One region of the Acuticoccus kandeliae genome, then DNA from elsewhere that is predicted to be linked to it. Evidence: predicted binding sites of a transcription regulator. Region 1 holds the regulator's gene; each other region holds the start of a gene.
The links. Region 1 encodes LexA, which represses DNA repair genes until DNA is damaged. Its sites were predicted from a motif close to TGTTCNNNNTGTGTTCNG; they were not measured.
Positions count from the first base shown of each region.

Region 1 (7,614 bases):
GGCGCCTCTCCGCGCTCGGCGGCATCGATCCGTTCTTCCCCGCCCGCACCCAGTTCAACAAGGCGCTGCACGAGCTGATCCTCGCGCAGGGCTACAAGAATCACCTCGCGGTCGGCGAGTCGCTCGCGGGCTACACGGCGATCCTCTATGGCCTGGAGACCGGCGGGCTCGGCGCCCTCTCCTTCTCGGGCGGCACGCGCATCCCGCGCCTCGAGGATCTGCCGGACGATCGCGGCCGCGCGCACCTCAGCTACCTGCGCAGCATCATCCCGGACCCGGACCTCGACCTCGCCCCGATGCTGGAGCAGCGCCCGGACTTCGTGGTGCACAACCACTACGGCTCGGGCAGCGTCGCCGACGTCGCGAGCGCGGAACGCTCGGCGTACCTGTCGAACGTGGTCAACACACCCTGGCCGCACGACAACCACGCCTCCGCCGGCTACCTGGAGCGCACCGGCCAGTTCACCCGCGTGGTGGACGAGTTCCTGTCGGACGCCCTCGCAAGCTGACGCCTTTCCCGATCCGGCCCCCGGGCCGGATCGGGGTCTCCCTGGCGCGGGTCGATGGGGCGGCGCGGCCGGTAACCAGGCGTCCAGCCGGGCCGTGCGGTGGCACCGCGGACTGTGGGCGGTGCGTGCCGAGGCCGCCAACTCGCCGTGCAGCCCGCGCCTGCACCATCCCGGAGCGCATCGCGGACGGTGCGTCGCCGTGGCAGCCCCCTCTTTCCTCACCGAGACGCCGGCGCGTTCCGTCCCCGACGAGTGCGTCGCTCACCTGCCACGAGCCCACGACGGGCAGCCGGCAGCCGCTTGCTCGTGGCCGACCTCCCTCTGCTTGTTGCCGAGGTGGCCGCCGCGGAGCCGCAGATGACGGCCTCTCCCCGAGAGTCACCGCCGGTTAGGGAGCATGGGTCCCGTCCGCCTCGCTTTTGAGCCCTTAACAGTTGCTTGAGACTGCCGGCCCCGCAGGACGTGGACGGGATCCACACCACGTCGCACACCGTCATCGGCTGCGACCTCTCGCGCGTCGTCCTCGACCTCCTCAGCCGGACGACCGCCACCTCGTCGAAGGTGGCGAACGCCCTTGAGGCGATCGCTTAGGTCATCTCTCGAACCCGATGCCCTCGTCGTATTCGAAGCGGCCAGCGACTGCGACGGGCCGCGCATCGCCACTCTGACCGAGCGCGGTCTCGCCTTCTCGGACCATTCCGCAACAGGCCCGCGACTTCGCACGGGCCACTGGCACCCTCGCCAAGACCGATCGGGTGGATACCCGGGTACTGGCACAGATGAGCTCGGTTTTCGGCCTCGCGATCACGATACCAATATCTCCAGCGGGCGCCCGTCTCTCCGATTTCCTCAGGCGTCGGGGGCCGCTGGTCGATATCCGCAAGGCCGGGACACCCCGCCACCACAACGTCGGGCAGGTGAGATCGCTGGCGAGATGATGGCGATGATCAAGCGCCTCACCCGCCACGTCGCCGAACTCGCGCGCCATGGCACGCCTCATGGACGAGGATGGGACACTCTTCTCACAAGCCCGGCTCATGCGCACCGTCCCCGGCATCGACCCGACGGTCCACGCCACTCTTCTCGGCGAACGTCCGGAGTTCGGCGCGCTCGATCGCCGTCGCATCGCCTCGTCCGCCGGGCTTGCACCGCACGTCCGGGAGAGCGGCACCTGGCGCGGGCACCCGTCGCATCGGGGGCGGTCGCAGCAAGGTTCGCGAGGCGCTCTCCATCGCAGCCATCACGGCGTCGCGACGGATTCCGAGCCTCTTTGCAATGCGCGACCGGATGCGCCCGGAGGGCCAGGCGCGAAGACCATCCTCATCGCCCTCGCCCGCCAACGTCTTGTCACCCACCACGCGATGGAGCGCAACGGGAAGCCGATCGCGACATGACCCGACAACACAGTTGCCCCAACACGCCGGCAACGATCCCATTGGGCAACCATCCGCATTCAGCGCAGAGCTTCACCCGCGGCGTCCGAAACGGCTCGCCGCATCTCGCGCGCGGGCTGGCATATCGTGACATCTGGACGGCCGACAGCGCGTCCAGGTGATCCCACCGACAACCTGTCATCTGCTCGTGGCTGTCCAACCCGACCTGCCCGACCGGCTCGTTTTCGACGACCTCACTCGACGGACAAAGCGGGCGGCTCATTCTGAGCCAATAGTGGGATTTATCTGGTCGTCGTCCTCGATCCGACCAATGCTCGACCGGCGCGCGGTAGATGCGTCCGGCAGAGCGCCTGACGCGAACTCCGTCATGCTCGACATTCTGAGGGCGATCTCGGAGGTGCCGCCCGCTCCAACCCCGTTGGCGGGCATGGAATGTCCGTCGACCCTATGTGGGGATCCGTTGATCGAATGGCCGGGGCCGGTGACAGACGGCAGACGAAGTGTCGCTCTATCGCAAACCTCGCCTCTGGTCCGACGCGAAGTGCGATTGAGAACCCGAGCCCGGCTGGGGCGATCCGACCTAACTATCGGGTGGGCCCGTTGACCGCGTCGCCGAGCATAGACTTTCCGCCGACCCTACGCGGGGTATCGATGATCGAATGGCCGAGGCCGCAGACAGACGGCAGATGACGTGCCGCTCTCACTGGCAAAGTACACCCAGGGGGCGACGCGAAGGGCGGTTGATGAACCGACCGCGGCTGGGGCGATCGGACCCGCATTTGCGTGCGTGCGACGCCTTGCCAATCGCCCGCGAACGCGGCCCAATCGACCGCGCCGCATGGCGAGCCCGGATCTCCAAGTGCGGACGATCGCAGACCTTCCTCCAGCCTGCTCGGAACGCCCGAATCCGTCCTCATACGATGGCAAGGCCCGCCATTGCGGGTGCCTCGCTTCCCCTCACTCGCGCGCCGCCGTCTGCCGCGGGTCGGGCCGCGACGATATGAGGGAGGGCGGCGGGTCGGGGCCGGGGAAAGAATGGCCGGGTCGTCCCTGCGGATCGGGGTCGCGTGTCGGGGCGGCGGCACGGCTCGATGGGTGCGTGGGCGGGCGGATTGATCGCGTGAGGCGTTGGAGGTCGGGGCTGTGAACTGGAACGAGGCGATCGACAATTATTGCGAGCGGCTCGGGCCGGAATTCTGGGCGGAGCCCTGGAATGCGGTGACCAATGCGGCGTTCGTGATCGCGGCGATCATCGCGATCGTCGTCGCGCACCGGCGGGGGCGGCTCGACCCGGCGATCTGGGTGCTGATCACCATCACCGCGCTCGTCGGGGTCGGGTCGTTCCTGTTTCACACCTTTGCGACACGGTGGGCGGTGATGGCCGACGTCATCCCAATCCAGCTCTTCATCCTCGCCTATTTCGTCCTTGCGGTGCGACGGTTCGCGGGGATGGCGTGGTGGGGCGCGGGGCTCGCGACGGTCGGCTTCGTGGCATTCTCCATCGTGGGCGGACGGGTGCTCGACCCGGTCCTCGGGCCGGTCCTCAACGGGTCGGAGGGTTATCTGCCGCCACTCGCCGCGCTCTTCGTGGTGGGGTTTGCGATCCGCGCCACCGTCCACAAATCGGCCGGGACCGCGCTGATGATCGCCGGGTGCATCTTCGCCCTCTCCCTCACCTTCCGCACGGTGGACATGGCCGTCTGCCCCACCTTCCCACGCGGCACCCACTTCCTGTGGCACACGCTGAACGGCGTGCTCCTCGGCTATCTGATGATCGCGATGGCGCGGTTTGGGCGCTTGCGTGGACGCGAGGGCGTCGCGGGCTGACCCGTGCGAGGAGCCCGGGAGCACGTCGCCGCGCCGGGTCGGAAATCACAGGCGGATCGCCTGAAGCACCGCGGTAAGCCATCCGTCCCGCCGCAACAGCGCCAGCGCGGGGCGGTGGAGATCCCCGTACCGCCGTCGGGAGCGCCGCGGCAGCACCGTAGATGCTGCGGCCGCAGTGCCATGCGGCACGAGCGTGCGCGGCAGGTGCATCGCCGCAGCGTCAGGATAACGGCACCAGCGCCGGAAGCCCCGCGACGGCAGCGCCGCGACCGCGTCCGCGCGAGAGGCAGAAGCGCCAGCACTGTCCGGGCCGTCTAAGAAGCGGAGGGATGACCGGCGCACGGTCAGGGCTCCGGCAAGATTGCGGAGGCGCCGCGCCGGAATGCCCTAGGTGACGCCGCCGCGGCAGCGCCCCGTCAGTAGTGGCGCAGCAGGGCCGTCAGGCGGCCCTGGATGCGGACGCGGTCGGCGCCGAAGATCCGGGTCTCGTATTGCGGGTTGGCCGCCTCCAGCGCGATCGTGTTGCCGCGCTTGCGCAGGCGCTTCAGCGTCGCCTCCTCGTCGTCGATCAGGGCGACCACGATCTCGCCCGTCTCGGCGCGGTCGGTCCGCTTGATGACCACCGTGTCCCCGTCGAGGATGCCGACATCGACCATCGAGTCGCCGCGGACCTCCAGCGCGAAATGCTCGCCAGGGCCCAGCATGTCGGCCGGGAGGTGGATCGCGTGGCTCTTCTGCTGGATCGCCTCGATCGGCACGCCGGCGGCGATGCGGCCCATCATCGGGACGTCCACAATGTCCTGCGCGGCGGTGACCGGGCGCAGCGGGGGGCGCTTGAAGCTCGGCGTGACGGGTTCGCGCGGGGGGTGGTTCGACCCCTCGATCACCGACGGCGAGAAGCCCTTGAGGCGGGGCGGCGGGGCGGGCTGTGCGCCGACCGAGTCGGGCAGGCGCAGCACCTCGAGCGCGCGGGCCCGGTTCGGCAGGCGGCGGATAAAGCCGCGCTCTTCCAGCGCGGTGATGAGGCGGTGGATGCCGGACTTCGACTTGAGGTCCAGCGCGTCCTTCATCTCCTCGAACGAGGGGGGGACGCCCGTGGCGCTCATCCGCTGATGGATGAACATCAGGAGATCGTATTGCTTCTTGGTCAGCATATGCGACTTCCGGTCTCCGCAGGGCGTGTGCGCCGCGCCGTCATGTTAGCGAATCGTTTCCGACGAATCGGTGAACACTTTATACACGTTCGTCGTGTGTTCTACAACCCACGGCAAACCGGAACATAGAGTGTCTCAGGCAGGCGCTACAGGCGAATGTACTGACAGGGCTCGCCAAGTTCGGCCGGGGGGGCGTGCGGCTCGCGCACGAGCAGCGCGTCGGCGTGCGACAGGATCGACAGCATGGACGAATCCTGCACGTCAAACGGGATGATTCGTCCGCCGTCGAGCCGTGCGCGCATGTGGTCGCGGCGCGGGCCGTTCTGGCCGACCGCCGCGCCGAGGACCCCCGTCTCGACGCGCGGACCGGGTGACGCGGCACCCTGCATCGCCTCGATGAGGGGGAGGAGAAAGAGCACCGCGCAGACGACGCCCGAGACCGGATTGCCCGGCAGGCCGAGCACCAGCGGGTCGGAGGCGAACATCAGCGGCTTGCCGGGACGCACCGCGACGCGCCAGAAATCGAGGCCGATGCCGAGATCGCCGAGCGCGGGCTTCACGAGATCATGGTCGCCGACCGAGGCGCCGCCGAGGGTGACGAGGATGTCGGCCCGGTCCAGCGCCTCGCGCGCGCGGCGCGCGATCTCGGCTTGAATGTCGGGCGCGATGCCGAGATCGATGCTCTCCCCGCCCACGGACGCCACCATCGCGGCGAGCGTCGGCGTGACGGAGGCGACGATCTGGTCGGGACCGGTCGGAGAGCCGGGCGGGACGAGTTCGTCCCCCGTCGCGAGGAAGGCGATCTTCGGGCGACGGCCGACCGTGAGGGTCGCGTGTCCCCCTGCCCCGGCGAGCGCCAGATGGCGCGGCTGGAGCCGCGTGCCGGCGGGGAACAGCGTCTCGCCCGCGGCAAAATCGAGGCCCATGCGGCGGATATTGTCGCCGGGGGAGACGCGCTCGGCGGTCGACAGCCTGTCGCCCTCGACGACGGCGTCCTCCTGGATGAGAACGCTGTCGGCCTCGTCCGGCACGGGTGCGCCGGTGAAGATGCGCACCGCCTCGCCCGCGCCGAGCGGCGCGCCATAGCGCCGCCCCGCCGCCGATTGGCCGACGACGCGCACGGGGCCGGCCGCGATCTCGGCCGCGCGGACCGCGTACCCGTCCATGGCGGAGGAGGAGAAAGGCGGCTGCGTCCGTTCCGCGACCACCGGCGCGCGCAGGACACGCCCGCACGCCTCGGCGAGCGGAACGCTCTCGGTCTCCAGGACCGGCGCCGCCGCGAGAAGCCGCGCGCGCGCCTCGTCGACGCTGATCATGGGGCGCGCCAGTCTCCCGACCGGCCGCCCGACTTCTCCAGAAGCCGGATCGGGCCGATCGTCATGCCGCGGTCGATGGCCTTCGCCATGTCGTAGAGGGTGAGGCAGGCCGCGCTCACGGCGGTCAGCGCCTCCATCTCGACGCCGGTCTTGCCGTGCGTCTTCGCCCGCGCGGTGACGCGGTAGCCGGGGAGCGTCGAGACCGGGGTCAGCTCCACGCTCACCCCGTCGATCGGGATCGGGTGGCAGAGCGGGATGATGTCGGCGGTGCGCTTGGCGGCCATGATGCCGGCGATCCGCGCGACGCCGACGACGTCGCCCTTCTTGATGTTGCCCGCCTCGATCGCGGCAAGGGTCCCGGCGTCCATCGTCACGAACCCCTCCGCCAGCGCCTCGCGCCCGGTGTCCGCCTTGGCGCCGACATCTACCATGTGGGCCGCGCCCCGCACGTCGAGATGGGTCAGCAGCGTGCCGAGGAGCGCGCGCGTCGCGGCCGTCACGTCCTCCTGGCGCATGAGGCTCTCGCCGACGAGGAAGGCCCGCGCGCCGGAGCCCTGGAGGCGCTGCACGTCGGCGTTCGAGGCGATGCCCGATTCGGAGATGAGGATCGCGCCGTCCGGCACCATCGGGGCAAGGCGCTCGGTGACGGCGATGTCGGTGCGGAACGTGCGCAGGTCACGGTTGTTGACGCCGATGAGCGGCGAGCCGAGCTTCAGCGCCCGCTCCATGTCGCGCTCGTCATGCACCTCGAGAAGCGCGGCCATGCCGACATCGCGCGCGGTCTCGACGAGGGTGTAGGCGGTCTCGTCGTCGACGGCGGTCATGATGACGAGGATGCAGTCCGCACCCCAGACGCGCGACTGCCACACCTGCTCGCGCACATAGAGGAAGTCCTTGCGCAGGACCGGCAGCGAGACGGCCGAGCGCGCGGCGGCGAGATAGTCGGGGCTGCCCTGGAAGGACGGCGCGTCGGTGAGGACGGAGAGGCACGTCGCCCCGCCATCGGCGTAGGCGCGCGCGAGGGCCGGCGGGTCGAAATCGGCGCGGATCAGGCCCTTCGACGGGCTCGCCTTCTTGATCTCGGCGATGAGGCCGGGGCGGCCCTGCTGCGTCGCGTTGCGCAGCGCCGCGACGAAATCGCGGGCGGGCGCGGCGGCCTCGGCCCGGTGACGCCACTGCGCCGCGTCCTCGACGAGACGGGCGGCGCGGATCTCCTCGCGCTTGTAGGCCTCGATCTTGGCGAGGATGTCGGGCGGCGCGGTGTCCATCAGGGGGCCACCGCCTGGGAGACGGCGACGAGCGACTTGAGGCGCTGGGCGGCGCTCCCATCGTCGAGCAGCGCCTCCGCCAGCGTTACGCCCTCGCCGAGCGTCTCGACCTTCTCGGCGACGACGAGCGCGCCGGCGGCGTTGAG
Region 1 is NZ_QBBV01000002.1:1,097,059-1,104,672, forward strand. It holds gene DBV35_RS17830 (tetratricopeptide repeat protein) at 1-509, shown strand, start outside; gene DBV35_RS30285 (hypothetical protein) at 948-1,100, shown strand; gene DBV35_RS17835 (transposase) at 1,547-1,903, shown strand; gene DBV35_RS17840 (ceramidase domain-containing protein) at 3,047-3,730, shown strand; gene lexA (transcriptional repressor LexA) at 4,147-4,884, opposite strand; gene DBV35_RS17850 (molybdopterin molybdotransferase MoeA) at 5,031-6,200, opposite strand; gene trpC (indole-3-glycerol phosphate synthase TrpC) at 6,197-7,468, opposite strand; gene trpD (anthranilate phosphoribosyltransferase) at 7,468-7,614, opposite strand, start outside.

Region 2 (7,614 bases), on a different contig from region 1:
GCGGCGTGCGGCCGATCGGCGACTGGTCGATGTCGATGATCTTGTCGAGATTCTCGAGGCCGTTGATCGTCTCGTGCGGGGCCGGTTGCTCGCGGCTCTTGTTGAGCTTGCGAGAGACGGCCCGGTAGAGCGTCTCGATGATGAGGGTGGATTTGCCCGAGCCCGAGACGCCGGTGACGGCGGTGAAGAGGCCGAGCGGGATCTCCACCGACACGTTGTGGAGGTTGTTGCCCGAGGCGTTCACCACCTCGATCGCGCGGCCCTTCTTCTTGGCGCGCCGCTTCTCCGGCAGCGGGATCTCCCGTGCGCCGGAGAGATATTGGCCGGTCAGCGAGTTCGGGTTGGCGATCACCTCGGCGGGCGTCCCCTGGGCGACGATCTCCCCGCCATGGACGCCCGCGCCGGGGCCGACATCGAGCACATAGTCCGCCGCGAGGATCGCGTCCTCGTCGTGCTCCACCACGATCACCGTGTTGCCGAGATCGCGCAGGCGCTTCAGCGTCTCGATGAGGCGGTCATTGTCGCGCTGGTGGAGGCCGATCGACGGCTCGTCGAGCACGTAGAGGACGCCGGTGAGGCCAGAGCCGATCTGCGAGGCGAGGCGGATGCGCTGGCTCTCGCCGCCCGACAGGGTGCGCGAGCCGCGCGAGAGCTGAAGATAGTCGAGGCCGACATCGACGAGGAAGCGCAGCCGCTCCTGGATCTCCTTCAGGATCGCGCGGGCGATCTCGCGCTGCTGCGGGGTGAGGCTCTCGTCGAGCGTGCCGAACCAGGGGGCGGCGTCGCGGATCGCGAGCTGGGCGATCTCGCCGATGTGCCGGCCGGCGATCTTCACTGCCAGCGCTTCGGGCTTCAGCCGGTAGCCGCTGCAGGAGGGGCAGGGCGCGTCGGACTGGTAGCGCGACAGCTCATCCCGCACCCACTGCGAGTCGGTCTCGTTCCAGCGCCGCTCGATATTGGTGATCACCCCCTCGAACGTCTTCTTGGTGGTGTAGGAGCGCAGGCCGTCATCGTAGGTGAAGCTGATCTTCTCGCGCTTCGACCCATAGAGAATGGTGTTGCGCACCGCCTCCGGCAGCGCGTGCCAGGGCGTCGTCATGTCGGCGTCGAAATGGGCGCAGATGGCCTGGAGCGTCTGGGTGTAATAGGGGCTCGTGTTGCCCGTGCGCGCCCAGGGCAGGATCGCGCCGCCCGCGAGGGTGAGATTCGTGTCGGGGACGACGAGGTCGGCCTCGAAGGAGAGGGTGGTGCCGAGACCGTCGCAGGTGGGGCACGCCCCGGTCGGCGCGTTGAAGGAGAAGAGGCGCGGCTCGATCTCGGCGATGGTGAAGCCGGAGACGGGGCAGGCGAACTTCTCGGAGAAGACGATGCGGCGCGGATCATCGCCGTCCTTCTCGTCCGCGAACTCGGCGATCGCGATCCCGTCCGCGAGGCGCAGCGCCGTCTCGATGGAATCGGCGAGGCGGGTCGCAAGGTCCGGCCGGGTCGAGACGCGGTCGACCACGACGTCGATGTCGTGCTTGAACTTCTTGTCGAGCGCCGGCGCGTCCTCGATCTCGTAGAAGGTCCCGTCGACCTTCACGCGCTGGAAGCCCTTCTTCTGCAGCTCGGCGAGCTCCTTGCGATACTCGCCCTTTCTCCCGCGCACGATCGGGGCGAGAAGGTAAAGGCGCGTCTTCTCCGGCAGTGCGAGCACGCGGTCGACCATCTGGCTGACCGTCTGACTCTCGATCGGCAGACCCGTCGCCGGCGAGTGCGGCACGCCGACCCGCGCCCAGAGGAGGCGCATATAGTCGTAGATCTCGGTGACAGTGCCCACGGTGGAGCGCGGGTTGCGCGAGGTCGTCTTTTGTTCGATCGAGATGGCGGGCGAGAGGCCGTCGATCTGGTCGACGTCCGGCTTCTGCATCATCTCAAGGAACTGGCGCGCGTAGGCCGAAAGGCTCTCGACGTAACGCCGCTGACCTTCGGCATAGATGGTATCGAAGGCGAGCGAGGACTTGCCGGAGCCCGAAAGTCCGGTGAAAACGATCAAGCTGTCGCGCGGCAGCTCGATGTCGACGTTCTTGAGATTATGCTCTCGCGCACCGCGGACGACGAGCTTGCGCTCTGACATGGCTTATCGCATTGAAAATGAGGGACCGAGGGCAACGTGGCGCTCCAGGACGCCGCGGTCAATCCTTGACAACGAGATTCGTTCTCGTTTTGACCCATATCCACGTTACGGAAGGCGAGTTGCGTGATCGAAGAGCTGACGTTGCATATCGGCCAGCCCAAAACGGGCACGAGCTCCTTGCAAGCGACGTTCTTTGCCAGCGCGAAAGCCCTCCTCGCGCACGGAATCCACTACGACACGCGGCAGCGGACCCATCACCGGATCGCCCGGGTGCTGCACGGGCGGCCGACGCCGCTGGCGCAGTCGCGCACCTTGAAGGAGCTGGTGGGCGATATTGCGGCGAGCGGCGCGTCGAAGGCGCTGATCAGCTCCGAAACGTTCGTGCGATGTACCGCTGAGGAGGCGCGCGACATCGTCGCCTATTTCCGCCAGCACGCGAAGCGGGTGCGCGTTCTCCTCTATGTTCGCCATCCGGTGAGCTATGCGAGCAGCGCGGCGCACCAGGGTGTGCGCGTCGGCCGCAGCCTGAAGGCGGTGATCGCTGATCCGCGCATCGTCGACCTCACCGCGCTCGTCGAGGTCTGGCGCGAGGCGGCGGGGGCGGACGGGCTCATCGTGCGGCCCTTCGCGCGGCCGCTTCTGACGAATGGCGACATCGTGGACGACGTGCTCGACGCGATCGGCGTGCCTGAGGCCGCGCCCGCGATGACGCGCGTGATGGTCAATGAAGGGCTCTCGGTCCTCGGCATCCACCTCATCGACGCGGCGAACCGCGCGGCGAAGGAGCCGCCGCTTCCCCAGCGCCTCATCCGCATCTTCGAGGCGGTGGCGGGCCCGCGCTACGTGTTGCCGGAGCACTCGCTCGCGATGGTGGCGGCGATGGCGGAGCCCCATCTCGCCTTCCTCAACCGCGAATACGGGATCGTGCTCCCCGAGCCGACCGATAGGCCGTCGCCGCCGGTCGAGCTGTCTGAGGCGGAGCTCGCCTCGCTCGCGGCGGTGATGATGGACGCCTCGCGCCACATGGACGCGTGGGACCGCTCGCCCGCCTCGCGCATCGTCGGCCTCGCCTCGCCCTTCGCGCGCGAGGTCGACCGCGCGCCGCAGCCCTTCGCGCAGACGCTCGGCAAGCTCGGCCTCGGGGCGTTGCTCAAGCCGCGCCCGGCGCGGCCGGAGCGGCGCGCGCATGAGCTGGAGGAGCGCTTCCAGCAGCGCGCACATGCGGCGGAGGTGGTGCGCAAGCGGCGCCGTCCCGGTCTCGCCTGACCCATGACATGAGGATCGGCGGCGCATATCTGTGACTCCGCGCCGAACTGGGGTGGCGCACCGCGCCATCCTCGTTAGACGGTGGTCGGATTGATTTTGTGGGGCGCTGCCCGTTGTGCGCGAAGGCGGGGCATGGGTCCCGGCGCCGCGAAACGGACAACGCAAACCAGAATGGAGCGGGACGATGGCTGGCAGCGTCAACAAGGTGATCTTGATCGGCAACCTGGGGGCGGACCCCGAAATCCGCCGCACCCAGGACGGTCGCCCCATCGCGAACCTGCGTCTCGCCACGACCGACACCTGGCGCGACCGCAATTCGGGTGAGCGGCGCGAGAAGACGGAGTGGCACCGCGTGGTGGTGTTCTCCGAGGGGCTGTGCCGGGTGATCGAGCAGTATCTGAAGAAGGGCTCGAAGATCTACGTCGAGGGCCAGCTCCAGACCCGCGAGTGGGAAGACCAGCAGGGCCAGAAGCGCTACACGACCGAGGTCGCGGTGCAGAATTTCGGCGGCACCATCCAGATGCTCGACACGCGGGCCGGCGGTGCTGCCGGCGGCGACTTCGACCGCGCCTCGGGCGGCGGCTATGGCGGCGGCGCCGGCGGCGGTGGCGGCGGCGACCGGAACTATGGCGGCGGCGGTGATCGCGGCTATAGCGGCGGCGGCGATCGCGGACCGCGCCCGATGCCGGCCGACGAGCCGTTCGACGACGACATCCCGTTTTGATCCTACGGGTGGTCGACGGGCTCAGCGAGCCCGGACACCCTGACCGCGCGAACGAGGACGCATTCGGCGCGTGCGGCGCCTATGCCTGGGTGATCGACGGGGCGACCGGCCTCGCCGAGACGCCGCTCCTCGATGCACCGAGCGACGCGGCCTGGCTCGCGGCCGCGCTCGGCGCGGCGCTCGCCGCGCTGGCGCACGATGCGCCCGACCCGGCCGCGCTCCTCGTCGCGGCGGCGGCCGAGGTGGAGGCCCGCTTCCACGCCGAACGCATCCGCGCCCCGCGTGAGCGCTACGAGATTCCCACAGCCTCCGTCCTCCTCGCGCGGTTCGCGGGGGAGGGGATCGACCTCGTCGAGCTCGGCGATTGCGGGCTCTATGTCGCCGCCGAGGGCGCGGTCGCGCGCTATGGCGGGAGCGCGCGGGGCCGGGCGGGGGAGCGGTCGAGCGCCGCGCGCCTCAACGGCGCGACCCGGCGCGACGATCCCGACGTGCTCGCCTTCCTGCGCGCCGCGCGCAACCGGGCGAACGCGCCGGGCGGCTACCCGATCTTCGCGCCCGACGCCGACGCCGCCCGCCACGCGCGCCGCCACCATCACGCCGCCCCGTCCGGCGAGGCCCTCTTCGTCACCGACGGGTTCGACGCCGCCGTGGAGGATTATTGCCTCTATTCGCCCGCCAGTCTCGTGAACGCGGCGCGGGGCGGGCTTCCGGGCCCGCTCGCCGCGATCCGCGCGGCCGAGCGCGACGACCCCGAGGGGCTGCGCTATCCTCGCTTCAAGCCTTCCGACGATGCGACCGCCTTGCTCGTCCGTTTCGGTGACGTTCAGGTCGGCTGACCGATCGTCCGAAGGCCAACTTTGGAGGATTGAGTTGATGTCGCGTACCGAAGCCCTCGCCGGACTGCCCGCCGCCCCGAACAGCCGCCGCCTGATACCGGCCGCTCTCAGCCGTGCCGCAGGCGCGATCCTTGCCGCACTCCTCCTCCCGCTCCTCGTCGCGACGGCGAGCGCGGCCGACATCCAGCCGGGGACCTACATGTTCGTCCTCGACCGGACGATGGCGCGCGTCGTGGTGCCCGGCCAGAAGGGCAACCTCGCGGCCGACATGAACTTCCAGCTCGGCGAACTGACGTTCGACAAGGGCGGCATGATCGTCAACGCGCGGGCCGACATCGACACCGGCTCGGTCTCGACGAAGAACGCCTCCAGCGTCTCCACCCTCAAGGGGCGGTATGGCTTCGATTCCAGCCGCTACCCCTTCGCCCGCTTTGAATCCACGACCGGCAGCGTGCAGGGCGATCGCGTGGTGATGACCGGCCTCCTCACCATCAAGGACGTGACGCGCCCGGTCGAGCTCACCGGCACGCTGCTGCGCTCGAACCCGCGCCGCGTCGTCATGCGCCTCGAAGGCATGATCGACCGCACCGCCTTCGGCATCACCGCCGGGCGCCCCGTCTACGGCAAGGATGCGAAGATCATCCTGCGCATCGTGGCGCTGCGCGAGCGCGGCGGACGGATGCGGCAGGGCTAACAGGCGGCCCGAACCCCGCGCGGCCAGCTCCCATGCGTGGATGTTGCGCCGCGATGGGTGGCAAATTGCGCTTGAATCGCCTAGCTAAAGAGGACTCCCAACAGACAGGCAGAGTTTCGTGAGCGACGACAGTTCCGCAGACGCAGGCGCCGGCGGGCCGCAGGACCCGGGCGGCACGCCTCCTTCATCGGGTGGCGACGGCATCTCCGGGATCTCCATCACGACCGAGATGGAGAAATCGTTCCTCGGCTACGCGATGTCCGTCATCGTCAGTCGCGCGCTGCCCGACGCGCGCGACGGCCTCAAGCCCGTTCACCGGCGCATCCTCTATACGATGCACGAGAACGGGTATGAGTGGAATCGGCCCTACAAGAAGTCCTCGCGCGTCGTCGGCGACGTCATGGGTAAGTACCACCCCCATGGCGACCAGGCGATTTACGACGCCCTCGTGCGCATGGCGCAGCCCTTCTCTATGCGCGTGCCGCTCGTGGACGGGCAGGGCAATTTCGGCTCGGTCGACGGCGACGCCCCGGCGGCGATGCGCTACACCGAGGTCCGTCTCGAGCGCGTCGCGGGCTCCCTTCTCGAAGACATCGACAAGGACACCGTCAACTTCCAGGACAATTATGACGGCTCCGAGCGTGAGCCGACGGTCCTGCCGGCGCGGTTCCCGAACCTTCTCGTCAACGGCGCAGGCGGCATCGCGGTCGGCATGGCGACCAACATCCCGCCGCACAATCTCGGCGAGATCATCGACGCGACGGTCGCGCTGATCGACGACCCGGCGCTCACGATCTCGGACCTCATGGAGATCGTGCCGGGGCCGGACTTCCCGACCGGCGGCATCATCCTCGGCCGCGCCGGCATCCGCTCCTCCTATGAGACCGGGCGCGGCTCGGTCCTGATGCGCGGCAAGGTGCGCACGGAGCAGATGGCGCGCGACCGCGTCGCCCTCATCGTCGACGAGATTCCCTACCAGGTGAACAAGGCCACCATGGTGGAGAAGATCGCCGATCTGGTGCGCGACAAGCGCGTCGAGGGGATCTCGGACCTGCGCGACGAGTCCGACCGCGACGGCATGCGCGTCGTCATCGAGCTGAAGCGCGACGCCAATCCGGACGTCGTCCTCAACCAGCTCTACCGCTTCTCGCCGCTCCAGACCTCGTTCGGCTGCAACATGGTCGCCCTCAATGGCGGCCGGCCCGAGCAGCTGAACCTCAAGGACCTCCTGTCCGCCTTCATCGCGTTCCGCGAGGAGGTGATCGCCCGGCGCACGAAATTCCTGCTCGGCAAGGCGCGTGACCGCGCGCACGTCCTCGTCGGCCTCGCCGTCGCGGTCGCCAATATCGACGAGGTCATCCGCCTCATCCGCACGTCGCCCGATCCCGCGACCGCGCGCGAGGCGTTGATGAGCCGCGACTGGCCCGCGCACGACATGGGGCCGCTCATCGCCCTCATCGACGATCCGCGCCACCGCCTCCAGGAGGACGGCACGATCCGCCTCTCCGAGGATCAGGCCCGCGCGATCCTCGATCTGCGCCTCCAGCGCCTCACCGCTCTCGGGCGCGACGAAATCGGCGACGAGTTGAAGAAGCTCGCTGACGAGATCGCCGACTATCTCGACATCCTGCGCTCGCGCAGCCGCGTCCAGCAGATCATCAAGGACGAGCTCGGCGTCGTGCGCGAGCAGTTCGCCACCCCGCGCCGCACCGAGCTGCAGGAAGGCGGGCCGGATCTCGAGGACGAGGATTTCATCAACCGCGAGGACATGGTCGTGACCGTGTCCCATGCCGGCTACGTGAAGCGCGTTCCGCTCGACACCTACCGGGCCCAGCGCCGCGGCGGGAAGGGCCGGTCCGCGATGTCGACGCGCGACCAGGATTTCGTGACCCGCGTCTTCGTCGCGAACACGCACACGCCCGTCCTGTTCTTCTCCTCGCGCGGCATCGTCTACAAGGAGAAGGTGTGGCGTCTGCCG
Region 2 is NZ_QBBV01000004.1:391,905-399,518, reverse strand. It holds gene uvrA (excinuclease ABC subunit UvrA) at 1-2,116, opposite strand, end outside; gene DBV35_RS25035 (hypothetical protein) at 2,294-3,382, shown strand; gene ssb (single-stranded DNA-binding protein) at 3,567-4,106, shown strand; gene DBV35_RS25025 (protein phosphatase 2C domain-containing protein) at 4,103-4,942, shown strand; gene DBV35_RS25020 (YceI family protein) at 4,980-5,636, shown strand; gene gyrA (DNA gyrase subunit A) at 5,755-7,614, shown strand, end outside.
Region 2: a site for LexA is predicted at 2,196-2,213, ahead of uvrA (excinuclease ABC subunit UvrA). Genes of this name have one in related genera too.

Region 3 (7,614 bases), 590 kb from region 1:
AAGGGCGTCAATTACGACGCGTTCCTTGACAGCTACATCGACAACTTCGTGTCGAGCGGCTACCCGTACTTCGAGGAAGGCGACGAGATGCTGATCGTCGGCGCGGTCGACGGCGCCGACACGGACGTCATCGTCCTCGGCGGCGCGAACTTCGCCTACGATCTCGGCTCGCACACCGTCAGCGGCAAGCTGTCGAGCGCGATCCTCGGCACGCTCGGCGACAGCTACAACAATGACGGCAGCTTCGACCTCGACGGTCAGGGCCACCTCACCGGCTACACCAAGGTCGTGGAGTTCGAGGGGCTGAAGGCCGCGAACAATTCCTCCACGCGCGGCGAGTTCCACGAGATCGTCGCCGAGCTGATGTATCTCGGCGGCACCAACTCGCGCGGCGCCGAGACCTTCTTCGAGGAGATCAACTCGCAGGGCCACATCGTCACCGGCTCGAACGGTGCGGACACCTATTCGGGCACCGAGTTCCGCGACGTCATCAAGGGTGGCAACGGGAACGACAAGCTGAACGGCAAGGACGGCAACGACAAGATCCTCGGCGGCAACGGCAACGACTTGCTGAACGGTGGGGACGGCAAGGACGTCCTCAATGGCGGCGCCGGGAACGACAAGCTCATCGGCGGCGAAGGGGCGGACAAGCTCTTCGGCGGCGATGGGAACGACATTTTCATCTACAAGTCGGTGGAGGACAGCAACAAGTCCGGCCGCGACACGATCATGGACTTCAACGCCGACGGCAACGATCGCATCAACCTGCGTGCGATCGACGCCGACACCACGACCGGCGGCAACCAGAAATTCGACTTCATCGAAGATGACCGCTTCTCCGGCACGGCGGGCGAACTGCGCTACCAGGAGAAGGGCAACAACACGATCCTGATGGGCGACGTCGATGGGGACGGCAAGGCCGACCTCTACATCACGCTGAAGGGGTTCACCGACCTCGACGCGGGCGACCTCATCTTCTGAGGCGAGCCCCAACGGACAGCCAAGGAAGCGGTCGGCGCGAGCCGGCCGCTTCTTTTCGTTTGCGCCCCCGCCTGCCGCATCGCGCGCCAATTCGCGCACTGTCTCGATGAAGGAATGGGGGCAGGATAGCCCACTCCGATTGACCGCGGTCCCCGAGTGGGTCCAATACGCCCGATCCACAGAGCGAGCCAATCACCGATGCGTCTCTCCCGCGCCTTCATTCCCATCCTGAAAGAGACGCCGAAAGAGGCGGAAATCGTCTCGCACCGGCTGATGCTGCGCGCCGGCATGATCCGCCAGCAGGCGGCCGGCATCTATTCGTGGCTGCCGCTCGGCATGACGGTGCTGGAGAATATCGGCAACATCGTGCGCGAGGAACAGAACCGGGCGGGCGCGCAGGAAATCCTGATGCCCACCATCCAGCCCTCGGATCTGTGGCGCGAGTCGGGCCGCTATGACGCGTACGGCCCCGAGATGCTGCGGATCATGGACCGGCACGAGCGCGAGATGCTCTACGGGCCGACCAACGAGGAGATGGTCACCGACATCTTCCGCACCCATGTGCGCAGCTATCGCGCGCTGCCCATGAACCTTTACCACATCCAGTGGAAGTTCCGGGACGAGGTGCGCCCCCGCTTCGGCGTCATGCGCGGCCGTGAGTTCCTGATGAAGGACGCCTACTCGTTCGATCTCGACGAGGAATCGGCGCGCCACGCCTATCAGCGCATGTTCGTCGCGTACCTGCGCACCTTCGCGCGCCTCGGCCTCACCGCGATCCCGATGCGGGCCGACACCGGGCCGATCGGCGGCAATCTCAGCCACGAATTCATCATTCTCGCCTCGACCGGCGAGAGCGAGGTCTTCTGCCATCGCGACCTGCTGGAGAAGCCCGTCCCCTCGCCCGACACCGACTTCTGGTCCGACCTTACCCCGATCGTCGACGACTGGACCTCGCTCTACGCCGCGACCGACGAGATGCACGATGTCGCCGCCTTCGAGGCGATCCCCGAGGAGAAGCGCGTCGCCGCGCGCGGCATCGAGGTCGGCCACATCTTCTATTTCGGCACCAAATATTCCGCCCCGATGGGCGCGAAGGTCGCCGGGCTCGACGGCGTGGAGCGTCCGGTCCACATGGGCTCCTACGGCATCGGCGTGTCGCGCCTCGTCGGCGCGGTGATCGAGGCCTGCCACGACGAGGCGGGCATCATCTGGCCGGATTCGATCGCCCCCTATCAGGTCGCGATCCTCAACCTGAAGCCCGGCGACGCGGCGACGGATGCGATGGTCGACCGTCTGGAGAAGGGCTTCGAGGCGGCCGGCAAGACCGTCCTCGTCGACGACACGGACCAGCGGCCGGGCGCCAAGTTCGCCGGGATGGACCTCATCGGCATCCCCTGGCAGGTCATCGTCGGACCGCGCGGGGCGGCGGACGGGTCGGTCGAGATCAAGCGCCGCGCGACCGGGGCGCGTGAGACGCTGCCGGAATCCGGCGCAATCGCCTACATCACCGAGGGCAACGCCGCATGAAGCCCTTCGGCGCCCTCGAATGGGGCATTGCGTTGAGATATCTGCGGTCGCGGCGGCGTGAGGCGTTCATCTCCGTCATCTCGACCCTCTCCCTCATCGGCATCGCCCTCGGGGTCGCCACCCTCATCATCGTCATGGCGGTGATGAACGGCTTCCGCGCCGAGCTCTTCAACAAGATCCTCGGCGTGTCCGGCCACATCCTCCTGCAGCCCCTCGACGGGCCGCTCACCGACTATCGCGAGGTCGCCGACCGCATCGCCGCGATCGACGGCGTCGTGCGGGCGATCCCGTTCGTGGAGGGGCAGGCGCTCGTCTCCGGCCCCGTCGGCAATTCGGGCACCATCGTGCGCGGCATCTCGCCGGAGGATTTCCAGAAGCTCGACTTCGTGTCGGGCCGGCTCCTCTTCGGCTCGGCGGAGAATTTCGGCAAGGAGAAGGGCGCGATCATTGGCTCGCGCCTCGCCCGCGCGCTCGGCGTGACGGTCGGCGACGTGATCACGCTGATCAGCCCCGACGGCGCCGTCACCCCCTTCGGCGTGACGCCACGGACGGACAATTACCCGATCCAGGCGATCTTCGAGATCGGCATGTCGGAGTACGACGCCTCCTTCATCTATCTCCCGCTCGAACGCGCCCAGCTCTACTTCAACAAGGAGGGGACGGTCTCCGCGATCGAGGTCTACGCCGAAGATCCCGACGCGGTGGACGAACTGCGCGTCGCGATCGATGCCGCGGCCGGCCGACCGCTCTATCTCATCGACTGGCGGCAGCGGAACCAGACCTTCTTCTCCGCCCTCGTGGTGGAGCGGAACGTCATGTTCATCATCCTGACGCTGATCATCCTCGTCGCGGCGCTGAACGTCGTCTCGGGCATGACGATGCTTGTGAAGGAGAAGACGCGGGACATCGCGATCATGCGCACGATCGGCGCCTCGCGCGGGTCGGTGCTGCGGGTGTTCCTGATCGTCGGCCTCTCGATCGGCGTCGTCGGCACGATCATCGGCTTCTTCCTCGGCACCCTCGTCGCGCTCAATATCGAGGCGATCCGCCAGGGTATCTCCCGCCTCCTCAACACCGAGCTGTTCTCGCCCGAACTCTACTTCCTCTCCCAGATGCCGGCCGACATGGACAGTTCGGAGACCGCCGCCGTCGTGATCATGGCGCTTATCCTGTCGCTACTCGCCACGATCTACCCGGCCTGGAAGGCCGCAAAGACCGACCCCGTGGACGCGCTGAAGGCCGAATAAGGTGTCAGAGACCATTGCGCCCCTCGCGCTCGAGAATGTCGTGCGCACCTTCGATGACGGTGCCTCGGAGGTTCACGTCCTCTCCGGGGCGAGCCTTGCGGTGAATGCCGGCGAACTTGTCGCGCTGGTCGCCCCGTCGGGCGCCGGCAAGTCCACCCTCCTCCAGATCGCAGGGCTCCTGGAGCGTCCGACCTCCGGCTCGGTGCGCATCGGCGGCGTGGAGGCCGGCAAGCTCGGCGACCGCGACCGGACGGCGCTGCGGCGCGACCAGATCGGCTTCGTCTACCAGTTCCACCACCTGATGGGCGATTTCAGCGCCCGCGAGAACGTCGCGCTTCCGATGCGCCTCGCCGGGGTCGCGCGCGGAACGGCCCTCTCCCGCGCCGACGCGCTTCTCGACCGGCTCGGCCTTGCCGCACGGCGCAAGCACCGGCCGGGCGAAATGTCGGGCGGCGAGCGCCAGCGCGTCGCGATCGCCCGCGCGGTGGCGAACAACCCGCGTGTTCTCCTCGCCGACGAGCCGACGGGCAATCTCGACCAGGGGACGGCCGCCTCCGTACGCGATGCGTTCCTCACGCTGTCGCGCGACACGGGCCTTGCCGCGCTCGTCGCCACGCACAACGAGGCTCTGGCTGCGGATCTCGACCGTATCGTCACTTTGCGCGACGGCCTTATCGTTCCCTTAACCAGTTCTCACGAGTCCGTTCCGCACGACTGATTCGCGTTGATGTTCTCGGAACATTCCGCTACCTTCCAATCAGAACATTGGAGGATCAGTCATGCAGCGTTTCCTTTTGGACCTTGGTGCATTCGTGTCGTGCCTGTCGTTCATTTCCGCGTTCTATCTGTGGATGGGGTGGTTCCAGGTCTCCGTCTGATGTGACGGTCTTCGCGTCGGCGCTGTAGGCTCACCCGGTCCGGGCAAAGGAGCGTCTCATGTTCATCCATCTGAGAGTGCACTCCGCCTACTCCCTCCTCGAAGGGGCGATCCACGCGAAGAAGGTCGTCGGCCTCGCGAAGGGCGACAATCAACCGGCCGTCGCCATCACGGACACGGCCAACCTCTTCGGAGCATTGGAATTTTCCGAAGCCGCGTTCGGCGCGGGCGTGCAACCCATTGTCGGCTGCACGCTGCCGGTCCGCCTGCAGGAGCGGATCCAGAACGGGCGGACGATCGTTCCCATCGGCCGCCTGCCCCTGATCGCGGCGACCGAGGAGGGTTTTGCCAACCTCGTCCGCCTCGTCAGCCACGCCTATCTCGTCGCCGAGGGTCAGGGTGCGACCGTCTCGCTCGACGATCTGAAGGCCTTCTCCGGCGAGATCATGGCGCTGAGCGGCTGGATCGACGGTCCGGTCGCCCTCGCCCACCGCTATGGCGACATGGACGGCGCGCGCGCCGTGTTCCAGGAACTCCACGGAACGTTCGGTGATCGTTTCTATTGCGAGCTTCAGCGCCACAACCTCTCGGCCGAGAACGCGTTCGAGGCGGTGGCGGTCGAGCTCGCCTACGACCATGCCGTCCCCCTCGTCGCGACGAACGAGGTCTATTTCGCCAAGCGCGAGGATTTCGAGGCGCATGACGCGCTGATCGCGATCGCGGAGGGCCGCCGCCTTGCCGACGATGACCGGCGCCGCCTGACGCCGGAGCATTATTTCAAGTCGCAGGCCGAGATGGAGGCGCTTTTCGGCGACCTGCCGGAAGCGATCGAGAACACGGCCGAGATCGCGATGCGCTGCTCGTTCCGGCCGCGCAAGCGTGCGCCGATGCTGCCCCGCTTCCTCGCGTCCGAGCGCAAGGCCGCGGGCGAGCCTGAGCCGGAGGTCACGACCGACGAGGCCGAGCTCGCCGCCGAAGCCGATCGGCTGGAGGAGATGGCGCGCGCCGGCCTCGAAGCACGTTTCGAGACGCGCGGCCTCGCCCCCGGCATCGCGCGCGAGACCTACGAGGAGCGCCTCAAGTACGAGCTCGGCATCATCCGCTCGATGAAGTTTCCGGGCTACTTCCTGATCGTCGCGGACTTCATCCAGTGGTCGAAGGCGCACGGCGTCGCGGTCGGGCCGGGCCGCGGCTCGGGCGCGGGCTCCCTCGTCGCCTACGCCCTCACCATCACCGACCTCGATCCCCTGCGGTTCGACCTCCTCTTCGAGCGCTTCCTCAACCCCGAGCGCGTCTCGATGCCGGACTTCGACATCGACTTCTGCCAGGAGCGGCGCGACGAGACGATCCACTATGTGCAGGAGCGCTACGGGGTCGACCGCGTCGCGCAGATCATCACGTTCGGAACGCTCCAGGCGCGCGCCGTGGTGCGCGACGTCGGCCGCGTGCTCGACATGCCTTATGGCAAGGTCGACCAGCTCGCCAAGCTTGTCCCCTCGAACCCGGCGAACCCCGTCACCCTCGGCCAGGCGCTGGAAACCGAGCCGCGCCTCCAGCAGGCGCGCGACGCCGACCCCGAGGTGGAACGTCTCCTCAAGATCGCGCTGAAGCTCGAAGGGCTCTACCGCCACGCCTCCACGCACGCCGCCGGCATCGTGATCGGCGACAAGGCGCTTCAGGAGATCGTGCCGCTCTATCGCGACCCGCGCTCCGACCTCCCGGTCAGCCAGTACAACATGAAGTGGGTCGAGAGCGCCGGCCTCGTGAAGTTCGACTTCCTCGGCCTTAAGACGCTCACCACCATCAACCGCGCGCTCGACCTCATCGAGGCGCGGACGGGCGAGCGGATCAACCTCGACACCCTCCCCCTCGACGACGCGCCCGCCTACGAGATCCTCGCCCGCGGCGAGACGGCCGGCGTGTTCCAGCTGGAAAGCCAGGGGATGCGGAAGGCGCTGATCGGGATGCGGCCCGACACCTTCACCGACATCATCGCCATCGTGGCCCTCTACCGGCCGGGCCCGATGGACAACATCCCGAGCTACAACCGCCGCAAGCAGGGGCTCGAGGATCCGGACTATCTGCACCCCGCCCTGGAGCCGATCCTGAAGGAGACCTACGGGATCATCATCTACCAGGAGCAGGTGATGCAGATCGCGCAGGTCCTGTCCGGCTACTCGCTCGGCGAGGCCGACCTCCTGCGCCGCGCGATGGGCAAGAAGATCGCGGCCGAGATGGCCGTGCAGCGCGACCGCTTCGTCGACGGCGCGGTGGAGCGCGGGACGGCGGCGGCCGACGCCAACCGCATCTTCGACCTCGTCGCGAAGTTCGCGAACTACGGCTTCAACAAGTCCCACGCGGCGGCCTATGCGCTGGTCGCCTATCACACGGCTTTCCTGAAGGCGAACCACCCGCGCGAGTTCCTCGCCGCCTCGATGACGCTCGACATGGGCAACACCGAAAAGCTCGCCGACTTCCGCGCCGAGGCGCAGCGGATGGGGATCGTCGTACGCCAGCCCTCGATCATGAACTCCAAGGCGGAGTTCTCGGTGGAGGACGGCGACATCGTCTACGGCCTCGCCGCGGTGAAGGGCGTCGGCCGCCCCCTCGTCGACCATATCGAGAAGACGCGCGCCGAGGCGCCCTATAAGAGCCTCACCGATTTTGCGAACCGGCTCGACCCGAAGGCGGCGCCCAAGCGCGCGCTGGAGGCGCTCGTCGCCGCCGGCACCTTCGATTGCTGGGTCTCCGATCGCGGCAGCCTCGCGGCCGGGCTCGACCAGATCCTCGGCGTCGCGAACCGCCTCGCGAGCGTCGAGGCCGTGGGGCAGACCGACTTCTTCGGCGCCGCGAGCACGCCCGACGATATCCGCCTGCCGACCAATGTCGTCTGGACCCCGGCCGAACGCCTCCAGCGCGAGCACGACGCGGTCGGCTTCTATATCTCGGCCCACCCGCTCGACGATTATGGCGACGCGCTGC
Region 3 is NZ_QBBV01000002.1:509,735-517,348, forward strand. It holds gene DBV35_RS31285 (calcium-binding protein) at 1-981, shown strand, start outside; gene proS (proline--tRNA ligase) at 1,180-2,508, shown strand; gene DBV35_RS15085 (lipoprotein-releasing ABC transporter permease subunit) at 2,505-3,755, shown strand; gene DBV35_RS15090 (ABC transporter ATP-binding protein) at 3,757-4,473, shown strand; gene dnaE (DNA polymerase III subunit alpha) at 4,692-7,614, shown strand, end outside.
Region 3: a site for LexA is predicted at 4,514-4,531, ahead of dnaE (DNA polymerase III subunit alpha). Genes of this name have one in related genera too.

Region 4 (7,614 bases), on a different contig from region 1:
ACAAGATGATCGTGTCGGACGAGATGATGCTCGACATCCTCGTGACCGCACGCGAGCACGGCGCGCTGACGATGACGCACGCCGAGAACAACGCGATGATCAAGTGGATGGTGCGCCGCCTCGTTGAGCGCGGCTACACCGAGGCCAAGTTTCACGCGGTGAGCCATCCGGCGGCGGCCGAGGCGGAGGCGATCAATCGCGGCATCCGCCTCGCGAACTTCGTCGGCGCGCCGCTCCTCATCGTCCACGTGTCGACGGACGAGGGGGCGCGCCTCGTCCAGGCGGCGCGCACCGACGGGCACCCGATCTTCGGCGAGACGTGTCCGCAATATCTCTTCCTCACCAAGGAGGAGCTCGACCGGCCGGGCGCGGAGGGGGCGAAATTCTGCTGCTCGCCGCCGCTGCGGGACGCGCAGACGCAGTCGGACCTTTGGCGTCACCTCCACGCCGGCAGCCTCCAGCTCTGGTCCTCCGACCACGCCCCTTACCGTTTCGACGCGTCGGGCAAGCTGTCGGCCGGCCCGAACCCGCCCTTCAACCGCGTCGCGAACGGGATGCCGGGGATCGAGCTGCGCGCCCCGCTCCTTTTCTCCGAGGGCGTGCGCAAGGGGCGTCTGTCGCTGAACCAGTTCGTGGCGCTGACTTCCACCAACGCGGCGAAGATCTTCGGCCTCCATCCCCGCAAGGGGACCATCGCGGTCGGCGGCGACGCGGACATCGCGATCTGGAACCCGGACGAGCGGCGCGTCGTCACCCAGTCGGGGATGCACGACGCGATGGACTACACCCCGTTCGAGGGGATGGAGCTGACCGGCTGGCCGGAGACGATGATCACCCGTGGCCGCGTCGCGATGTCGGACGGCACGCTGCGCGCGACACGCGGCGACGGCGCGTTCATGGCCCGTGCCCCGTTCGACTGGACGGGCTACAAGGCGCAGCTCCCGCCGGAACTGACGCCCGAGACGAATTTCGGCGCGGAGCTACTCTAGGAACCGCGGCGCGCGCCGGGCGGCCTCGCCCGGTCGCCCCCGGCATCGAGAACGCCTCCCGAGCGGAGGCTCAGCGCGGCAGACCCTGCCGCGCTTTTTTTGTGCCCAACGCCGTGTGGCAACTATTGACGAGTCATAATGCGGATACCAAATATCCTTAAGGATAAAAAATATCCGTATTAGGAGCGGATCACATGACGCAACGCCTCGACTACACCGCGATCTCCGGGGATCTCACGAAACGTCTCTTCGGCGTCGCCCAGGCGCTGAACCAGAGCAGCATCGAAGCCTCGCTGCGCCATCTCGTGGATATTCGGGCCTCGCAGCTCAACGGCTGCGCCTTCTGCGTGGACATGCACGTCAAGGAGGCGATGATCGACGGCGAGCGTCCGCTGCGCCTTCACCATGTCGCGGTTTGGCGCGAATCGCCGCTCTTCACCGAGCGGGAGCGCGCGGCCTTCGCCTGGACCGAGGCGCTGACCGCGCATGTCGGAGAGGGGGTCTCCGACGCCCTTTATGAGGAGGCGCGCCAGGTGTTCTCGGAGAAGGAGATCACGGACCTCACCTTCGCGGTGTCCGCGATCAACGCGTGGAACCGGCTGAGCGTCGCCTTCCGCACCGTTCCCGGCTCGCGGGACGAGGCGTTCGGGCTGACGCGGGCGGGCCTTGCCTGATGCAGCTGCGCAATCAGGTGGAGTGGGCGCTTCACTGCGGCGCGATCCTCGCGGGGCTTCCCGCGGGGCGCTACCTCTCCACCAAGGCGCTCGCCGAGCTGCACGGGGTGCCGAAGGAATATCTGTCGAAGGCGCTCCAGGGGCTCGCCCATGCGGGCCTCGTGGAGAGCACGCTCGGCCCCTCTGGCGGCTACCGGCTCGCGAAGCCCGCGGCCGAGATCAGCTTTCTCGACATCGTCGAGGCGATAGAGGGCAAGGGCCCGACCTTCGTGTGCACCGAGATCCGGAAGAACAACCCGTGCCGGCCGGCAGACACTTGCGAGACGGCGCCGTGTCCGGTCGCGCGCGCGATGTGGCGGGCCGACAAGGCCTGGCGCCGTGAGCTCGCCGCGGTCTCGCTCGCCGACATCGCGACGGCGGTGTCGGAGGAGGTGCCGGCGGAAATTCTGGAGAAAACGCGCGACTGGATCGCGGACCGGCGCTGAAGCACGGGCCTCTCGATCCGAGGCAGATCGGGAAGGCGAAGCGCTCGCCCACATATCTTGCGCTTCGCTCCTCGCTCAGATTGATCCAACCTGAGCGAAGAGTGCGCTGGGCGCGTCCGCGATCGTCGCGGTCGGCTTATTCGGCGGCGGGGAGCTCGCCGTCCTCGTCCGGATATTCGGCGTCGCCGTCGGGCTCGGCCGTGCCGGTGATGCGCTCGGCGATCAGGCCGGCATTCTGGCGGATGGCCGCTTCGATCGCCTGGGCGATCTCCGGATTGTCGCGCAGGAACTGCTTGGAGTTCTCGCGGCCCTGGCCGAGGCGCTGGCTGTCATAGGAGAACCACGCGCCCGACTTCTCGACGATGCCGGCCTTCACGCCGAGATCGAGAAGCTCGCCGGTCTTCGAGACACCCTCGCCGTACATGATGTCGAACTCGACCTCACGGAACGGCGGCGCCAGTTTGTTCTTCACAACCTTGACGCGCGTCTGGTTGCCGGTCACTTCGTCGCGATCCTTGATCGAGCCGATGCGGCGGATGTCGAGACGGACGGAGGAGTAGAATTTGAGGGCGTTGCCGCCGGTGGTCGTCTCCGGCGAGCCGAACATGACGCCGATCTTCATGCGGATCTGGTTGATGAAGATGACCATCGTGTGGGAGCGCGAGATCGACCCGGTGAGCTTGCGCAGCGCCTGGCTCATCAGGCGGGCCTGGAGGCCGGGGAGCTGGTCGCCCATCTCGCCCTCGAGTTCGGCGCGCGGGGTGAGCGCGGCGACCGAATCGACCACCAGCACGTCGACCGCGCCGGAGCGGACCAGCGTGTCGGTGATTTCCAGCGCCTGCTCGCCCGCGTCGGGCTGCGAGATCAGCAGATCGTCGACCTGGACGCCGAGCTTGCGGGCGTAGATCGGGTCGAGCGCGTGCTCGGCGTCGATGAAGGCGCAGATGCCGCCCTTCTTCTGCGCCTCGGCGATCGTGTGGAGGGCGAGCGTGGTCTTGCCCGACGATTCCGGCCCGTAAATCTCGACGATGCGGCCCTTCGGCAGGCCGCCGATGCCGAGCGCGATGTCGAGCCCCAGGGAGCCGGTCGACACGGTCTCCACCTCGATCGAGGAGCCCGCGCCGAGCTTCATGATGGAGCCTTTGCCGAAGGAGCGCTCGATCTGGGAGATCGCCGCGGTCAGCGCCTTGCTCTTGTCCACCGAGCTGCCCTCAACCAGACGTAGGTCCGACTGCGCCATGCTATTTCCCTTACGCTTCATCGCGTTATGCCCATCCCGTTGAAGCCCACCATCGCACAAAACGTAGACGTTCGCAATCTGTTCGATAACTTAAAATTGCGTTAACGCTATCCGCGTCCCAATTCCCGCTTCACCGCCTCCGCCAACGCCTTGAGCGTGAACGGTTTTGGCAGGAATTGCGCGTCACCCAATTCATCCACAGACGCGCCGTCGGCGTAGCCCGACATGAAGATCACCTTCAGATCCGGCCGTTCCGCGCGGATCTGTCTTACCAGACTTGGACCGTCGAGCTCCGGCATGATCACGTCGGTCAACAACAAATCGATCGAATCGGGGTCGGCGTCGAAGATCTCGGCCGCCTCGACGCCCGAGCTTGCCGAGAGAACATTGTAGCCCTTGGCCGCGAGGGCGCGCGCCGCGAAGGTGCGAATCGCCTCCTCGTCCTCCACGAGGAGGAGCGTCGCGCTGCCGGTGAGGTCGGCATTCTGGCCGGGCGGGCGGGCGCCGGGGCGGGCCTCGTCGCCCGATGGCGCGGTGCGGGTCTCGGCCGCCGCCTCGGTGCGGGGGAGGTAGACCTCGAAGGTCGTGCCCTTGCCCTCCTCGCTGGTGACGGAGAGCGCGCCGCCGGTCTGCTTGACGATGCCGTAGACGGTGGAGAGGCCGAGCCCGGTGCCCTCGCCGGTCGCCTTGGTGGTGAAGAAGGGCTCGAAGATCTTGTCGAGGATCTCCTGCGGCATCCCCGTGCCGACATCCTCGATCTCGATCAGCACCGCGTCGCCGTCGAGGCCCTCGCCGGGGCGGTCCGCCTCGGGTGCGCCGTGCGGCACGTTGCGGGTGCGGATGGTGAGCTGGCCGCCGCCCTTCATCGCGTCGCGCGCGTTGACGGCGAGGTTGATCACCACCTGCTCGATCTGGCTGAGGTCGGCGAGCACCGGCCACAGATCGCGGCCATAGCTGATCTCGAGCTGGATGGTCTCGCCGAGGAGGCGGTCGAGCATCATCGAGAGATCGGCGACGACGTCGTTGAGGTTCAGCACCGTCGGGCGCAGCGTTTGGCGGCGCGAGAAGGCGAGGAGCTGCTTCACCAGGCCGGCGGCGCGCTGCGCGCTCTGCTTGATGTTCATGATGTCCCGGAAGGCCGGGTCGGACGGGCGGTGGCTCTGGAGGAGGAGGTCGGAGAAGCCGATGATCGCCGTCAGCACGTTGTTGAAATCGTGCGCGATGCCGCCGGCGAGCTGACCGATCGCCTGCATCTTCTGGCTCTGCGCGATCTGCGCCTCGAGCTCTGACTGCTCCGTCACGTCGGAGACGGAGATGATCACGCGGCCCTTCGCGCCCGGAAAGGGCTTGGCCGAGAGGCGCACGCGGCGTTCCGGATTGTCGCGCAGGGGCGCGTCGACGCGGCTCGCATTGCGCTGCTCGGCCTGCGCGACGAGGCGGGCGATGCTCGCCTCGTCGACGTTCAGCCCGTCGGCGAGGTTCGCGCCCGATCCCGCGAGCGAGCGGTAGGGGGCGTTGGAGGCGAGGATGCGGCCGGTCTGGTCGGCGATGGCGGCGGCGGTCGGGAAGATCTCGACGAGGCTCGCATCGACCGGCGTCGTCAGCGCCTCGGGCGGCGCGCCGTCCTCGAAGACGTGGACGAGGTGGCCTTCCTGGCGCGTCAGGCGGGCGAGGAGGGACGGGGGGATGAAGCCGTCGGCCCGGCCATCGGCGATGGCGCGGCGGCGCAGCGCGAAGAGGGCGAGGGCGGCGGCGTCCTCGTCGGCGAGGGCGTCCGGATGGGCGGGGCGGCCGCGCGCGGCCATCATCGCCTGGAAGGCACGGTTGGTGGCGACGAGCGTGCCGGAAAGTGTGGTGACGGCGACCGGCTTGTCGAGCTCCTCGAGCCGCGCGAAAGGCACGGCCGGGCGCACGACGCGCCACGCACTCACCCCGGCCGCGACGAGCGCGAGGGCGGAGGCGGCGATGGTGATCGTGTCCGGCCCGGTGATCGCGACATTGCCCGCGGCGAGCGCCAGCCCGCCGAGCGCGACACCTGTCGGCCACCCGGTTTCAAGGCGTTTGGGCGGCACGCCCTCGCGTGGCGCCCCCGTTGCGATCAGATCGACCATGGGCCGACTATGCCCGATTCGCGGCGCCGTCGCGCCGGCCGGTGATCAGGTCCCGCGGCGCGAAGGCGCCGCAGGCCGTCAGTCGTCGCGATGGACGCGCTCGCGCCGCTCGTGACGTTCCTGCGCCTCGATCGACAGTGTCGCGATCGGGCGCGCATCGAGACGGCGCAGCCCGATGGGCTCCCCAGTCTCTTCGCAATAGCCGTAGGTGCCTTCGTCGAGCCGCGCCAGGGCGGAATCGATCTTGGCGATCAGCTTGCGCTGGCGATCACGGGCCCGCAATTCGATTGCATGGTCCGCTTCCGACGTTGCTCTGTCGGTCAAATCGGGATGATTTCGTTCCCGTTCGGCCAACTGTTCTAAGGTGAACTTCGCTTCGCGTAGGATCTCGGAACGCCAGTCAAGTAGTTTCTTGCGAAAATACTCTTGCTGCCGTTCGTTCATGAAGGGCTCGTCCTCTGACGGACGATAGGCCTCGTCGATCCCCTCTTCCATCACGGTACTCATCGGCGGCACGCTCCCCCGTCAGCGGTGCCGCTATACACCCTCCCTCAACGATTGCAACAGGAAGAGTGCAGCAATTACCGAACATTAAAGGACATTCCGTGGCTATGTGGTCGCGTGGGCGCAATTGCCGCGAGGCTCGCAATCGCTGGTTTTGGTGCCTTGCCACCTATGCGCGCTTCCCTTGGCCGTGCCCCCGCCAGGGGCTCCGCTGCGCCCGATCGGCCTCGGTTTGCAAATATTTATCCAAAAGCCGGCGTAGCTTTTCTCAAAAGATCATGGAACGTTCTTGCCTTCGTGCACCGCGAGACCGGCGCGTCGCGTCTCTGTGGACAGATGCCTGCGCGCAGGCGCCGCAGAAGCCTTGGCCGCGACACTTTACCCGGAGCGCCGAGGCGAGCATTCTTACTCTCCTGCCGACTTCCCGCCGGCCTCCAGCGCGTTCCGCGCCGAGACGGATCCCTTCTGATGACCTTCCTTCCCCTGTGGGTGCTCACGACCCTCGGCGCGGCCGCGGCCCAGACCGCGCGCAACGTGATGCAGCGCCATCTCACCGCGAGCCTCGGCACCCTCGGCGCCACGCTCGTGCGCTTCCTCTACGGCCTGCCCTTCGCGGTGGTCTTCCTCGTCCTCGTCATTGCGGTGACGGGCGAGGCGGTGCCGGAGCCGAGCCTCTCCTACGTCGCCCAGGTGGCGGTCGCCTCGACCTGCCAGATCGCCGGGACGGCGCTGATGCTCGCCGCGATGCGGATCACGACCTTCTCGATCACGGTCGCCTACACCAAGACCGAGCCGGTCCAGGTGGCGCTCTTCGGCTTCCTCGTGCTCGGCGAGCGGCTGAGCCTCGTCTCCGTCGCCGGCATCCTCGTCGCGACGGCGGGCGTCATCATCATGTCGCAGGTGAAGGGCGGGGCGCTCCTGCGCGGCCTTCTCGCGCGGCCGGCCCTCTTCGGCCTCGCCTCGGCGGCGGGCTTCGCGGCGGCGGCGGTGTTCTTCCGCGGCGCGATCCTGACGCTGGAGGAGGGGTCGAGCCTTGTGCGGGCGACGACGACGCTCGTCTGGTCGCTCGCGATCCAGTGCATCCTCCTCGTCGGCTGGCTCGCCATCACCGACCCGAAGGTCATCCTCGCGACGCTGCGCGCCTGGCGCCAGTCGATGTTCGCCGGTGCGATGGGCGCGCTCGCCTCGCAGCTCTGGTTCATCGGCTTCGCGCTCACCTCCACCGCGAACGTGCGCACGCTCGGCCTCGTGGAGGTGCTCTACGCGCACCTCGTCTCGCGCCGCCTCGCGGAGGCGACGACCCCGCGACAGCTCCTCGGCATGGCGCTCGTGGTCGCCGGCGTCGCCGCGCTGATCATCGGCCACGCCACCAGCTAGGACGTGCCTCGGAGCGTCAATCACACTGGCGCGCGCGGTCGCAACCGGGACCGCGTGTCTGTTATCCAACCGGATGCGGCCGTCGGACCGCTCAGTGACCCTTGCGGTCGTAGGCACCGAACAGGGACGGATCGAGCCCTTTCCGATCGAACAGTCCCTTGAGCGCGATGTTCGCGATTTGGGGCCCATCGTCGGTCATCGTCACCCACATGACGTGATCGACGTTGCCCGGGC
Region 4 is NZ_QBBV01000001.1:306,246-313,859, forward strand. It holds gene hydA (dihydropyrimidinase) at 1-989, shown strand, start outside; gene DBV35_RS01405 (carboxymuconolactone decarboxylase family protein) at 1,184-1,663, shown strand; gene DBV35_RS01410 (RrF2 family transcriptional regulator) at 1,663-2,148, shown strand; gene recA (recombinase RecA) at 2,285-3,388, opposite strand; gene DBV35_RS01420 (ATP-binding protein) at 3,496-5,499, opposite strand; gene dksA (RNA polymerase-binding protein DksA) at 5,578-5,994, opposite strand; gene DBV35_RS01430 (DMT family transporter) at 6,472-7,380, shown strand; gene DBV35_RS01435 (metallophosphoesterase family protein) at 7,472-7,614, opposite strand, start outside.
Region 4: a site for LexA is predicted at 3,457-3,474, ahead of recA (recombinase RecA). Genes of this name have one in related genera too.